Regions from separate parts of the Pseudoduganella rhizocola genome, predicted to be linked through region 1. Evidence: predicted binding sites of a transcription regulator. Region 1 holds the regulator's gene; each other region holds the start of a gene.

Region 1 (3,204 bases):
AAGGGCCTGCGCGACTTCGGCGCCGCCCTGGGGCCGGAGGCGGCCCACCATATCGCCGTCGGTTCGGAAACGCTGGCGCTGCGCATGGAGCGCACCAGCGCCAATGCGAAGGCGCTGGCGGAAATGCTGGAGCAGGATGAGCGGGTGGCGGCGGTCCACTATCCGGGCCTGGCCTCGCACCCGCAGCACGCCATCGCGGCGGAGCTGTTCAAGGCCGCCGGCTCCCTGTTCAGCTTCGAGCTGAAAGAGGGCATCGACTGCTTCGACTACCTGAACCGTCTGAAGGTCGCCGTGCCGGCCTCCAACCTGGGTGACACGCGCACGCTGGTGATTCCGGTGGCGCACACCATCTTCTACGAGATGGGCGCCGAGCGCCGCGCTTCGATGGGCATTGCCGAATCGCTGATCCGGGTCTCGGTCGGCATCGAGGACACGGCCGACCTGCTGGACGATTTCCGCGCCGCGCTGCCTGAAGCCTAGCAGCATGCAAGCAAATTGCGCTCGCCGGACGGCGGGGGTATAGTGATTTTCTACACTTTCCCACCGTCCGAAGAGGTCTGCAATGAAACGCATCGCTGCAATCATCCTGGCTGCCATGGCGGGCAGTGCTTCCGCCGCTACTTCCTTCGATCACCTCGCGTATAGCCAGTCCGGCTGCAAGCTGCCGGCATTCGTGGCGGTCTCGAACGAGGCCGCCGCCCAGCGCACGGAGCAGGAGTACCGCAACTGGCAGGCTTGCTATAACCGCTATGCTGAGCGCCTGAATGCGGAGTTCGACAGCAATGAGGCCTTGGGGCAGGACACCTACCTGAAGCTGGTGCAGGAGGCCGAAGACGCCGCTGCCGAGGCGCAGCTGCAGCGGGCCCGCTGGATCGGGCAGTCGCGCGCGCTGGCGGCCGCCCGCGCTGCGGCATTTGCCTCCGACTGGAACGCCCATGCGCGCCGCGTCTCGATGACGGCGGCCGAGAGCCGCGGCACCTATTATGGCGCGCGCCACTAGGGCGGCTTACCAGGGATCGGCGCCCGGCATGCGGTAGGGGTGGCGCCAGCCGGGCAGGGCCGCGATGCGGTCCAGCCAGGCCTGCACCCGCGCCGGGTAGTCCACCTTGGCCTGTTCCGGCCAGTACATATAGCCGCACAGCGAGAAGTCGGCCGCGCTGGGCGCGTCGTCCAGCAGGAAGGCGCGGCCGTCGGCGAATTCCTCTTCCAGCCTGAGCATGTCGGCGTCGAAGCGGCGCCGGAACCAGGGCAGCACCGTGCCCGCATAGGCGCCCTCGTCGTCGAACTTCTGCCCATAGCGCAGGTGGGCCATCGACATGCCGACCCGGTTCGCTTCCCAGAACAGCCATTCGCGCACGCGCTCCAGGCGCTCCGCCGTTTCGCCGCCGTAAGCTCGCAGGTGCTGCGCCAGGTGCAGCAGGATGGCGTTGGACTGCACGTAGGGCTTGCCGTCATGCACCAGCAGCGGCACCTCGCCGTAGCGCGCCAGGCTGCGGAAGGGTTCCGGACGGTCGGCCCGCGCCAGGCGCAGGTCGATTTCCTCGTAGCTGTGCGGCACGCCGGCCACATTCAGCATCAGCTGGACTTTGTAGCTGTGGCCGGACTCGCAGCTGCCGTAGAGCTGGATCGCCATCAGTGCCAGCTGCGCAACAGCCCTACCGCCAGGCCTTCCAGGGCGAATTCGTCCTCCGGCTGCACGGTGATGGTCTTGAAGTCGGAATTCTCCGGCAGCAGCTCGATGGTGGCGCCGTTGCGCCGGTAGCGCTTGACGGTGACTTCGTTGCCGAGGCGGGCCACCACGATCTGGCCGTTCTTGGCGCTGTCCACCTTCTTCACGGCCAGCAGGTCGCCGTCCATGATGCCGATGTCCCGCATCGACTCGCCGCGCACCTTGAGCAGGTAGTCCGGCTTGCTGCTGAACAGCTTGGGGTCGACGCTGTAGCTGGTTTCCAGGTTTTCCTGGGCCAGGATGGGCGAGCCGGCCGCCACGCGGCCGATCAGTGGCAGGCTCATCAGGACCGGGGCCGGGACGTGCGGCATCGGCGCGCTGGACTCGGCAAACGAACCCAGCAGGCGGATGCCGCGCGAAGTGCCGGCGGTGATTTCGATGGCGCCCTTGCGCGCCAGCGCTTTCAGGTGCTCCTCGGCGGCATTGGCCGACTTGAAGCCCAGCTCGGCCGCAATCTCGGCGCGGGTCGGCGGGAAGCCGGTGTTCTCGATCGCATCCTTGATGAGATTGAGGATTTCTTCCTGCCTTGCAGTCAGTTTGATCATGGGTGGCCACTGTGAATATCGACAGACTGTATTTTTGTACAGTGTGTCGGATATTGCAAGCTTTTTATGGGGAAAGCTGACACCCTGGGGTCAGGCACCGTGGTGTCAGCCGGTCCCGCTCTTCCAATCGGGGCGAAAAGCTGCTATGCTTGCGGGCTTACCTCTTCCCACACTCGTCTTGACGCCGGGGTGGGCTATTTTCACAGTCCTTAAGGGAGTTTGCATGCGTCACTATGAAATCGTATTTATCGTCCATCCGGACCAGAGCGAGCAAGTGCCCGCGATGATCGAACGTTACAAGGCCAGCGTGACCTCGCGCGGCGGTAACGTGCACCGCGTGGAAGATTGGGGCCGCCGTCAAATGGCGTACTCGATCCAGAAACTGGCGAAAGCACACTACATCTGCATGAACATCGAGTGCGACAACGAAACTCTGGTCGAACTGGAAACCGCGTTCAAATTCAATGATGCCGTGCTGCGTCACCTGACCGTCAAGATGAAGAAAGCGGAAACCGCTCCTTCGCCGATGATGAAGTCGGTCCAGCGTGAAGATGCGGCCAAGAGCCACCGCGCCGAAGCACCAGCAGCTGCCCCTGCCGCGGCCTAAGTCTTAATCAGGAACGGACCTGAACCAGCTTCAGTTCACCGCCCTCATCACCGAACGGGACGCCCTGCGCTACACCCCGGCCGGCATGCCGATTGTGAATGCAGTATTGCAGCACAGTTCGCAGCAGATGGAGGCAGGCATCGCCCGCTTGACCGAATTCGAGATCGCCGCCGTTGCGGCAGGCGAAATCTCCGGACGGTTCAACCAGGCAGCCCTCGGTGGCGTGTATGAGTTCAGCGGTTTCCTGGCGAAGAAGAACCGCAATAGCAAAAGCCTGGTATTTCACATCATTGATTTCCGTGCTGCCCAGAGCAGCGCACATT
Region 2 (3,204 bases), on a different contig from region 1:
GGCTTCGGTATGCGCGAAGTCGCCCAGCGATACGGGCAGCAGGCGGCGCGTGTCCGGGTTCATGGTGGTTTCCCACAGCTGCTCGGCGTTCATCTCGCCCAGGCCCTTGAAGCGGGAAATCGACCAGCTGCCGTCCTTCAGGCCGTCCTTGCGCAGCTTGTCCTCGATGGCGGTCAGTTCGCCGTCATCCAGCGCGTACAGCTTCTGGATCGGCTTCTTGCCGCGCGCCGGCGCATCCACGCGGTACAGCGGCGGACGCGCAATGCAGATATTGCCGTTCTCGATCAGCGCCGGGAAGTGGCGGAAGAAGAGGGTCAGCAGCAGCACCTGGATGTGGGAGCCGTCCACGTCCGCATCGGAGAGGATGCAGATTTTCCCGTAGCGCAGGCCGGACAGGTCGGGCGCATCGCCCACGCTGTGCGGATCGACGCCGATCGCCACCGCGATATCGTGGATCTCGTTATTGGCAAACAGGCGGTCGCGGTCCGTCTCCCAGGAGTTCAGCACCTTGCCGCGAAGCGGCAGGATGGCCTGGAATTCCTTGTCGCGGCCCATCTTGGCGGAACCGCCTGCGGAGTCGCCCTCCACCAGGAACAGTTCCGTGCGCGCGGTATCGTTCGATTCGCAGTCGGTCAGCTTACCCGGCAGCACAGCCACGCCGGAGGATTTTTTCTTCTCCACTTTCTGCGCGGAGCGCAGGCGGGACTGGGCCTGCTTGATCACCAGCTCGGCCAGCTTCTTGCCGTAGTCGATATGCTGGTTCAGCCACAGCTCCAGCGCAGGCTTGGAGTAGGTGGACACCAGGCGCACCGCATCGCGCGAGTTCAGTCGTTCCTTGATCTGGCCCTGGAACTGCGGGTCCAGCACCTTTGCGGACAGCACGAAGGAAGCGCGCGCGAACACGTCTTCCGGCAGCAGCTTCACGCCTTTCGGCAGCAGCGAGTGCAGCTCGACGAAGTTCTTCATGGCGCTGAACAGGCCTTCGCGCAGGCCGGATTCGTGCGTGCCGCCGTTCGGCGTTGGAATCAGGTTGACGTAGGACTCGCGCACGATCGCGCCTTCCTCCGTCCATGCCACTACCCACGATGCGCCTTCGCCTTCGGCGAAACCTTCCGCATCGGGGCCGGCGAACTGCTCGCCTTCGAACAGCGGCACCACGGTTTCGCCGTTCGAGGTCTGCGCCAGCGCTTCATTCAGGTAGCCGCGCAGGCCGTCGTTGTACTGCCATACCTGCTTGTCGCCGGTTTTGCCGTTGATGAGGGTAACGGTAACACCGGGCAGCAGCACGGCCTTGGAGCGCAACAGGCGCTGCAGCTCGACCTGGGAGATCAGCGGGGAATCGAAGTATTTCGGGTCCGGCCATGCGGTCACGCGCGTGCCGGACTTCTTGCCGTCTTTCGCGGTGGTTTCTGAAGCCAGCGGCTGCACCAGGTCGCCGTTCTCGAAGGCGAGATGGTGGTAGACATTGCCCTTGTCGTCCTTGCGCCATACCGAGATTTCAAGCCGTTTGGACAGCGCGTTGGTCACCGATACGCCCACGCCGTGCAGGCCGCCGGAGAAGGCGTAAGCGCCGCCCGAACCCTTGTCGAATTTGCCGCCCGCGTGCAGGCGGGTAAATACAATCTCCACCGTCGGCACGTTTTCTTCCGGATGCAGGCCGACCGGGATGCCGCGGCCATCGTCTTCCACGGTCACGCTGCCGTCGGCATTCTGCGTGACGATAATATTTTTGCAATGGCCGCCGAGCGCTTCGTCCGAGGCGTTGTCGATCACTTCCTGGATGATGTGCAGCGGATTCTCGGTGCGGGTGTACATGCCCGGGCGCTGCTTGACTGGTTCCAGACCTTTCAGGACCCGGATGGATGATTCGCTGTAATCGGAAACAGGTTTTTTAGTGGCCATACTAGAGAAAGCGGTTCTTGGTTAATGCGGACGCCTGCGCATTCTATCCTCAACGAGGTCAAATGGCCGAATCCGGGCGGGAACTGTGGTTAAATGCCGTAAAAACAACGTCAACATCGCATGTCCGCAGAGCAGACCGAGAAGTTCCCGTTCGCCGTGCGCCTGGTCGGCTTTCCGCCGCAGGCTGCCGCCGCCATCGCCAGCGGCCTGCAACGGGCGCCGGACAAGGGGCCGGCGTATTTTTGCCTGTCCGCGCACTCTTTGCAAGAGCCGGATTTATATTTAGCTAACGGAACCCACCTGTCCACGCTCGCCGCGCTGGATGGGCTCACGCAGGGGGATATTCGTCCCGCCCTGGTGCTGGGGGCGCCGGGCCTGGACCTGGCGCATCCCGATTTCCCCTATCCGAACCTGCGCCTGCCGGTACAGTGGGACAGCGTGTACCACGAGCTGGGCAAGCTGGTAGAGCGCCGAGCCGAAGCGCTGGCCGCGCGCGCCGCCAGCGGCCTGCCGCCCATGCCGGAGCGCCGCCGCGCGCCGCGCGTGGACCTCGACCTGACCGATCCCGCCGAATACATCGCCATGCGCCAGCCGCCGTTGCAGGGCGAGGTGCTGGTGCTGGACCGCAGCGATGCGTTTGCCCAGCACATCACGAGGCTGATGCGCCGCCATGGCGTCACCGCGTCGTGGGCCGCCGGCACTGACGATGCCGTCGCCGCCTGCCGCACGCGCCCCGTTGCCGTGGTGCTGATCAACACCTCGCTGGAGGATATGGACGCCTATGCTACAGCCGAGGCCGTGTCCACCTCGGGGTCAGACCCGAAAGTGGACACGAGCTCGGCTGTAGTGCTGATGCTGTCGGCGGGGGCGGTGTTCGACGAGGCGCGCGCGGCGGCTTGCGGCATCGCGGGCTCGCTGGACAAGCCGGTTTCGGATGCGACATTGCGTTCCGTGCTCAAACGGCTGATGCGTTTGCCCTGATTTTTACATTCCGTTTACGCCCCATCATGAAGTCTTTACGCCCTTTTTAGGCGCGTCCCGATAAGCTCGAATCCATCAAAACAGACCTGAAAGGGATCGCGATGGATGTCGTATTTATTGGCCTGATCGGCGCATTTGCGCTGCTGGCCTGGGCCATGGCCGCGGGCTGCGGCAAGCTGGGAGGGGAGCAATGACTACCTTCTATCTGATCGGCGCGCTGGCCGCCGCGGGCCTCATGGTGTACCTGCTCGTCGCCCTGCTGAAGGCGGAGGAGCTGTAAATGAGCGCACAATCCCTCCTGCTGCTCGCAGCATTCCTCAT
Region 3 (3,204 bases), on a different contig from region 1:
TAGCACACCGGCCGATGCTTTGGAAAAATGCGGCCTGACCAGAGGGAGGCGTGGGGCTCAGTATTCCTCGTCCGGGGCAGTGCCCTGCATGGCCACGCGGATGGCTTTCTGGGAGAAGCCGCGCTGCATCAGGAAGCGCATCTGCTTGCTGCGGCCTTCGGGGTCGGCCGCCACTTCGCCGAATTTGCGCTGCCAGACCTCCACGCAGCGCGCCGTTTCGTCCTCCACCAGGCCGGCCTTCGCTTCCTGCAGGGCCTCGCCGCTGATGCCGTGGCTTTGCAGCTCGGCCAGGATACGGCTGTTGCCGTAACGCGCCGAGCGCCGGTGCACCAGCGATTCCGAAAAGCGCGGATCGGACAGCCAGTTGTTCTGTTCGAGGAAATCCAGCAGCGCCTCCACATCGTCGCCCTCTTCCGCATAACGCTCCAGCTTGCGGCGCAGGTCCACGCGGCTGTGCTCGCGTGTCGACAGCAGGCGCAGGGCGCGGGCTTTCAGGCTGAGGGGTGGGCGGGGCATGCGGTGAGGGCCTTAAATGCAATCGCCACCGTGCCGCAGTGCGGGACGGTGGCGATTCGCTTCAGCTAAGTGATTACTCCACCGCCTTCAGCTTCGGCGCCGGCGCGTCGGCGGCCGATGGCGGCAGCTCGCGCACACCCAGCGAGGCACGGACCTTGTTCTCGATCTCGCGCGCCAGTTCCGGACGCTCTTTCAGGAAGATGCGTGCATTGTCCTTGCCCTGGCCGATGCGGTCGCCGTTGTAGGAGTACCACGAGCCGGACTTCTCAACGATCTTGGCTTCCACGCCCAGGTCGATGATTTCGCCTTCGCGGGAGGTGCCTTCGCCATACAGGATGTCGAAGTGGGCTTCCTTGAACGGCGGCGCGATCTTGTTCTTGACCACCTTGACCTTGGTTTCATTGCCGATCACCTCGTCGCCCGACTTGATGGAGCCGGTGCGGCGGATGTCCAGGCGCACGGAGGCGTAGAACTTCAGCGCATTACCGCCAGTAGTGGTTTCCGGCGAACCGAACATCACACCGATCTTCATGCGGATCTGGTTGATGAAGATGACCAGGGTATTGGTGCGGTTGATGGTGCCGGTCAGCTTGCGCAGCGCCTGGGACATCAGGCGGGCCTGCAGGCCCGGCAGGGCGTCGCCCATATCGCCCTCGATCTCGGCGCGCGGGGTCAGGGCCGCCACGGAGTCCACCACGATCAGGTCCACGGAGCCGGAGCGCACCAGCGCATCGCAGATTTCCAGGGCCTGTTCGCCGGTGTCCGGCTGGGAGATCAGCAGTTCGTGCAGGTTCACGCCCAGCTTCTGGGCATAGGTCACGTCCAGCGCGTGTTCCGCGTCGATGAAGGCGCAGGTGCCGCCGATTTTCTGCATTTCCGCGATGGTTTGCAGGGTCAGCGTGGTTTTACCCGAAGATTCCGGACCGTAGATTTCGACCACACGGCCGCGCGGCAGGCCGCCGACGCCCAGGGCGATGTCCAGGCCCAGGGAGCCGGTGGACACAGTCTGCACTTCCTCGATCGGGGCGCTGGCGTCCATGCGCATCACGGAGCCCTTGCCGAACTGCTTCTCGATCTGGGCCAGGGCGGCAGCCAGGGCTTTGGCTTTTTCGGAGGCCGGTACTACAGCTTTTTTGTCGTCCATGGTGGTCTTTCGGGCAAAGTTGTTCGGTACAGGTGGTACTGTATAGGTATCCAGTACTTTTTGCAAGTACTGTATGAGGGGGGTTCGTGATATAAATCAGGGATGCGTATTTTACTTGCCGAAGATGACAGCGTTCTGGCCGACGGACTCACGCGCTCGCTGCGCCAGTCCGGGTATGCGATCGACTGTGTAAAGAACGGCCAGGAAGCGGATACGGCCCTCTCCACCCAGGAGTTCGACCTGCTGATCCTGGACCTTGGCCTGCCCAAGATGTCCGGGCTGGAGGTGCTGCGCCGCCTGCGTTCGCGCTCTTCCCTGCTGCCGGTGCTGATCCTGACGGCGGCCGACTCGGTGGAACAGCGCGTAAACGGCCTCGACCTGGGCGCCGACGACTATATGGCCAAACCTTTCGCGCTGTCCGAGCTGGAGGCGCGCGTGCGCGCCCTCACCCGGCGCGGCCAGGGCGGCGGCTCCACCGTCATCAAGCATGGCCCGCTCAGCTATGACCAGGTGGGCCGCAGCGCCTATATCAACGACCAGATGCTGGACCTGTCGGCGCGTGAACTGGGCCTGCTGGAGATCCTGCTGGCGCGCACGGGACGCCTGGTGTCGAAGGAACAGCTGGTGGACCATCTGTGCGAATGGGGCGAGGAAGTCAGCAACAACGCCATCGAGGTCTATGTGCACCGCCTGCGCAAGAAGATTGAAGTGGGCGGCGTGCGCATCGCCACCGTGCGCGGGCTGGGCTACTGCCTCGAAAAGTATTCAAGCGCCAGCGCTACCGAAGCCAAGTGAATCCGGTCGCCGAGGAAGAAGTCGAGATCCAGCATTCGCTGTTCGGCGAAATCCTGGACTGGATGCTGGCGCCCCTGCTGCTGCTGTGGCCCATGAGTATCGCGATCACCTACCTGGTTGCGAAATCCATCGCCAACCAGCCGTTCGACCATGCGCTGGAAGACAGCGTGACCGTGCTGGCGCAGCAGGTGCGCGAGGTGAACGGCAAGCTGGTGCAGCGCCTGCCCGGCTCCGCGCGCGATATCCTGCGCGCCGACGATATCGACAATGTCTACTTCCAGATCATGGGGCCGCAGGGGCGCTACGTGGACGGCGACCGCGACCTGCCTCAACCCGAGGCGCGCGCCGAAGACGATGAGCTTCGCCCCGGCGACGTGCGCTTCCGCAACGACAACCTGCACGGCACGCCGATCCGCATCGCCTATTCCTATGTGAACCTGGAAGAGGACAGCAAGCGCGAACCGCGCCTGGCCATGGTGCAGGTGGCCGAGACGCTGGAGAAGCGCGCCAAGCTGGCCAATGAAATCATCAAGGGCGTGATCCTGCCGCAGTTCATCATCCTGCCGGTGGTGCTGGCGCTGGTGTGGTTCGCGCTGTCGCGCGGGCTGCTGCCGCTGGCCGAACTGCAGGAACGCATCCGCGCCCGAAGCTCGGATGACCTGAGTCCCATTGCGCCGAACCAGGTGCCGGAAGAGATTACGCCGCTGGTGCGTTCGCTGAACGAGATGCTGGGCCGCCTGTCGCTCTCG
Region 4 (3,204 bases), on a different contig from region 1:
TCGCGTAAGAGTAGTTTGACCGGTTTTTCCAGCAGCCAGAACGGGCGGTCCAGCTCTTCAGCGTCTATCGTGGATCGCCGCGGCTTAACCGCCGCCGGGCCCCAGGTATTGCACACTTCCGGACGGTGGTCAGGCGTCAGTTGCGGCATCAGCACATTGTCGGCGCCGAGGCGCGCGCTCAGCAGCTCGAGCAGGCGCAGTAGGTCGGCCGGCGAGCCGCCCGGCTGCGGGAACAACTCGCCGCTCGGCGGCGCCTGCGCTTCCAGGCGCACCGCGTCCAGCTGCAGGCCGATCACCGGCGCCGGCAACTCGATGCGCGCCAGGCGCTCCTTGAGCAGGCGCAGCAGGTGGGCGTCCTGCCATGCCGGCTCGGCCAGCACCATCTCGAGCGCCGTCGGCGCTATCGCGGCCCGGCCCCGTTCATGCAGCAGCAGCAGGGTGAAAGCGGCGGCGGCCAGCTGGCGCACCGTCAGCCAGCCCGTCATCTGCAGCAGCAGGCGGGACGCTCCTTCCAGCAGGTCATCGGCTCGCTCGATGCGTTCCAGCGTGTCGAGCCGGGCTGTAAAGGTGGCCGGGATGCTGATCCAGCGGAACAGTTCGATCGACTCGCCATAGGCGCCCGCCAGCGCGTCGGCCAGCTGCACGCTGGTTCGGCGCAGCAGTCCGCTTTTCGGCAGGCGGCGCAGCGCGGCCAGGTCGCGTGCGCCGATGCCGGTCAGCAGTGGCAGGAAAGGCTGCGCTTCGGGGAGGATGCTGCAGGGCAGGGAATCCAGCAGCGTGGCCAGGGTTGCCAGGCGCAGGCAGCGCCGCCGCAGCGGACGTTGGCGCTGGCGGGGGCGGCGGGCCAGCAGCCAGGCGCCGGCGGCCGTGGGCGCCGCGCCCAGGGTGGCGCTCAGGCCCTGCTGGCTCAGGCAGTGCAGCACCTTGTCGGCCAGCGCGCGCGGACCGTGGAACAGGCGCAGGCTGGGTCCCACATCCAGCAGCAGGCCGAAGTCCGGCGCGTGCGCGATGTCGGGCGTGAACTGGAACAGCGCGAGGATGGCGGCCTGCAACGCATCGGCTTCCTTCTGCAGGTCGCGCTCCAACAGCACTGCCTGGGGCGCGATGGCCTGGGCGCCGCCGGCACGCAGGCCGGGCCGCACGCCGAGCGCGGCCGCCTCAGCCGACACGGCGAGCACCCGGCCGCCGTCGATCACCGCAAAGGGCCCCGGCTCAGACCAGCAGGGGCGCAGGGCTTGCAGCGGCAGCAGGGGTAGGTGCAGGCTGAACAGCAGTTGCATGGTCGCTCTCGGTGATCGGGCGCCGCGCCGGCATGTGCGGCAGCTGGATAAACAGGTGGCCGTCTGCAGCCGGGCCGCGCCGTTTCAGGACCTCGACCACCATGCCGCCATGCGCCGGGCGCAAGCCGAGCCGCAGTGGCGCCGGCGACGGCTCGAGCGCAGCCGCCATCGGACGCAGCAGCCAGAACCACGTTTCGCTGCCTTGGGCCGCCAAGTGCAGGCGGCGCAGCGATTCGGTGCGGATATTGCTTTGCCAGAGTAGAAGAGCGCCACAGCTACCGTTCTTGAGAATCTGTTCAGCCGACCACAGCGCGTCGGCGCTGGACTTCGGACGCAGCCACAGCAGCTGCAGCGGATCGAGGTCCCAGTGCCGCGCTGCCATTGCCTGCGGGATGCAGGGCGGCTGCACCAGCGCAATGCGCTGGCTACGCGCCAGCCGAGCCAGCATCGGCTGCAGCAACTGCAGTTCGCCGATGCCGTGCTGCTGAAGCAGTAGTTCAGTCAAACTCGATTGCGGCCAGCCACCGTTTGGCAGCTCCCGGTCCAGCACCGCGTACCCGCAGCTGGCAGCGGGTACGCGCGACCGGGCCAGTTCGCTCGCCCGCCACACATCGGGCAGCGTGCCTGGATCCATACCGGATGGTGCTAACGCAAGGGCTGGAACAGAGACGACAAGCATATTAGTGATTGAATACTGTATGAATATACAGTATATTGGATGCCGTGGTGATTTGCAGTTTTTTTTAATTCCGCGTGGCATCGATTGTCGCAGAGCGATCCATGAAAGCCGGCTTACAATTGAACGCGTGAGCAACGAACAGATAGGGGAGAGCAGATGGACTCAGTAAAGCACGGGCGAGATGATGAGCAATGTAAAAATTGCATCTTCTGCGGTGTGGCAGAAAAGCAGTTGTTGGCGCCGTGCGTTCCCGATGCTCTGATCAAGCTGTCGGCGTGGCCCGCGCGCTATGTTTTCCCCTCATGCGAACCGTGTCAGGATGCGGCGCTGGACGCTGGTCAGATCTTGGCCTCGACAGCGCCCGTCCATACCGTATCGACCGAACCAGTCGATACAAGGCTGCAGGACGCGATGAGTTTGCTTGCCAGCCGCCTGGCGAAGGCTATGTTCTACGAGGAGCACGGACGCATCTTCCCTGACTTTGGCGCCATCTACTTCTATTGGGCCGCCGCAAGTGCGCCGCCAATTCCTGGTTTCTCCGTGGAAGAACAGCTGGACCGATGGGGCAAGCGTGATACCGTCCAGAGCGGAATCTCCGAACTTGACCGTGAGTTTTCATTGGAGGTCGCCCCCAGCACCTGCGCTGTGGCGCTGAACGCGCGCATCACCAATGCCTTTAGTTTGTTAGTCTTTGCCGACACATCGCCCGATAGGATGGCGGCAGATACGCACGAGCTCTATGACGTGCTTCCGGGCGGTCTACACCAAGCGCAGGCAGGGTTGTACGAGTAAATTACTCAGCCGTACCGTCCGCTCAGCTATAAGCTGAGGACGCACAACAGGATCGCCAGGTTCCGCGATCCTTTGAAACGTTGCGTTCATAGTGCGGAATTGCGCCGCGCTTTGGTACTATGCAGCTTTCCAAACCGCTTAATGCAATGTGCGTTAACTACACCACCGTGAAACGACATGGGCTCGAGCGGTTCAATGTCGAACCGCCGCAGAAAGACTGGGTCGAAGAGATTTTCCAAGACTATGTCGCGCCGATCGTTGTGCTGGGCGAAGATATCCAACGTAAAGCCTTGCTCGCTAGCTTCGGCATGAAGCCGAAGCGTAAATATCTACAAGGCGAGTTCAAGAAGACGACGATGAATACACGCGCCGAGCGGGTCGGCGTAGCCGCTGAATACAAGGGCGCATGGCGCGAAGGGAGACGTTGCCTTGTGCCCATGGTGCGATATTTCG

Evidence for each region. Region 1 encodes LexA, which represses DNA repair genes until DNA is damaged. Its sites were predicted from a motif close to ACTGTATNNNNATACAGT; they were not measured.
Region 2: ACJRPG_RS00515 (DNA topoisomerase IV subunit B) is a predicted target of LexA. The motif match lies at 1,985-2,002, and genes of this name have one in related genera.
Region 3: recA (recombinase RecA) is a predicted target of LexA. The motif match lies at 1,698-1,715, and genes of this name have one in related genera.
Region 4: imuA (translesion DNA synthesis-associated protein ImuA) is a predicted target of LexA. The motif match lies at 1,974-1,991, and genes of this name have one in related genera.

What each region holds. Positions count from the first base shown of each region.
Region 1 covers NZ_JBJQIK030000002.1:66,782-69,985, forward strand. Annotated here, with positions in the region: gene ACJRPG_RS03870 (cystathionine gamma-synthase family protein) at 1-480, shown strand, start outside; gene ACJRPG_RS03875 (hypothetical protein) at 563-1,000, shown strand; gene ACJRPG_RS03880 (glutathione S-transferase family protein) at 1,007-1,633, opposite strand; gene lexA (transcriptional repressor LexA) at 1,633-2,274, opposite strand; gene rpsF (30S ribosomal protein S6) at 2,498-2,881, shown strand; gene priB (primosomal replication protein N) at 2,901-3,204, shown strand, end outside.
Region 2 covers NZ_JBJQIK030000001.1:103,937-107,140, forward strand. Annotated here, with positions in the region: gene ACJRPG_RS00515 (DNA topoisomerase IV subunit B) at 1-1,902, opposite strand, end outside; gene ACJRPG_RS00520 (response regulator) at 2,023-2,883, shown strand; gene ACJRPG_RS00525 (potassium-transporting ATPase subunit F) at 3,074-3,163, shown strand; gene kdpA (potassium-transporting ATPase subunit KdpA) at 3,164-3,204, shown strand, end outside.
Region 3 covers NZ_JBJQIK030000019.1:20,169-23,372, forward strand. Annotated here, with positions in the region: gene recX (recombination regulator RecX) at 58-516, opposite strand; gene recA (recombinase RecA) at 590-1,660, opposite strand; gene ACJRPG_RS24475 (response regulator) at 1,763-2,455, shown strand; gene ACJRPG_RS24480 (sensor histidine kinase) at 2,452-3,204, shown strand, end outside.
Region 4 covers NZ_JBJQIK030000003.1:399,401-402,604, reverse strand. Annotated here, with positions in the region: gene ACJRPG_RS09055 (Y-family DNA polymerase) at 1-1,280, opposite strand, end outside; gene imuA (translesion DNA synthesis-associated protein ImuA) at 1,213-1,914, opposite strand; gene ACJRPG_RS09045 (hypothetical protein) at 2,116-2,751, shown strand; gene ACJRPG_RS09040 (SOS response-associated peptidase family protein) at 2,871-3,204, shown strand, end outside.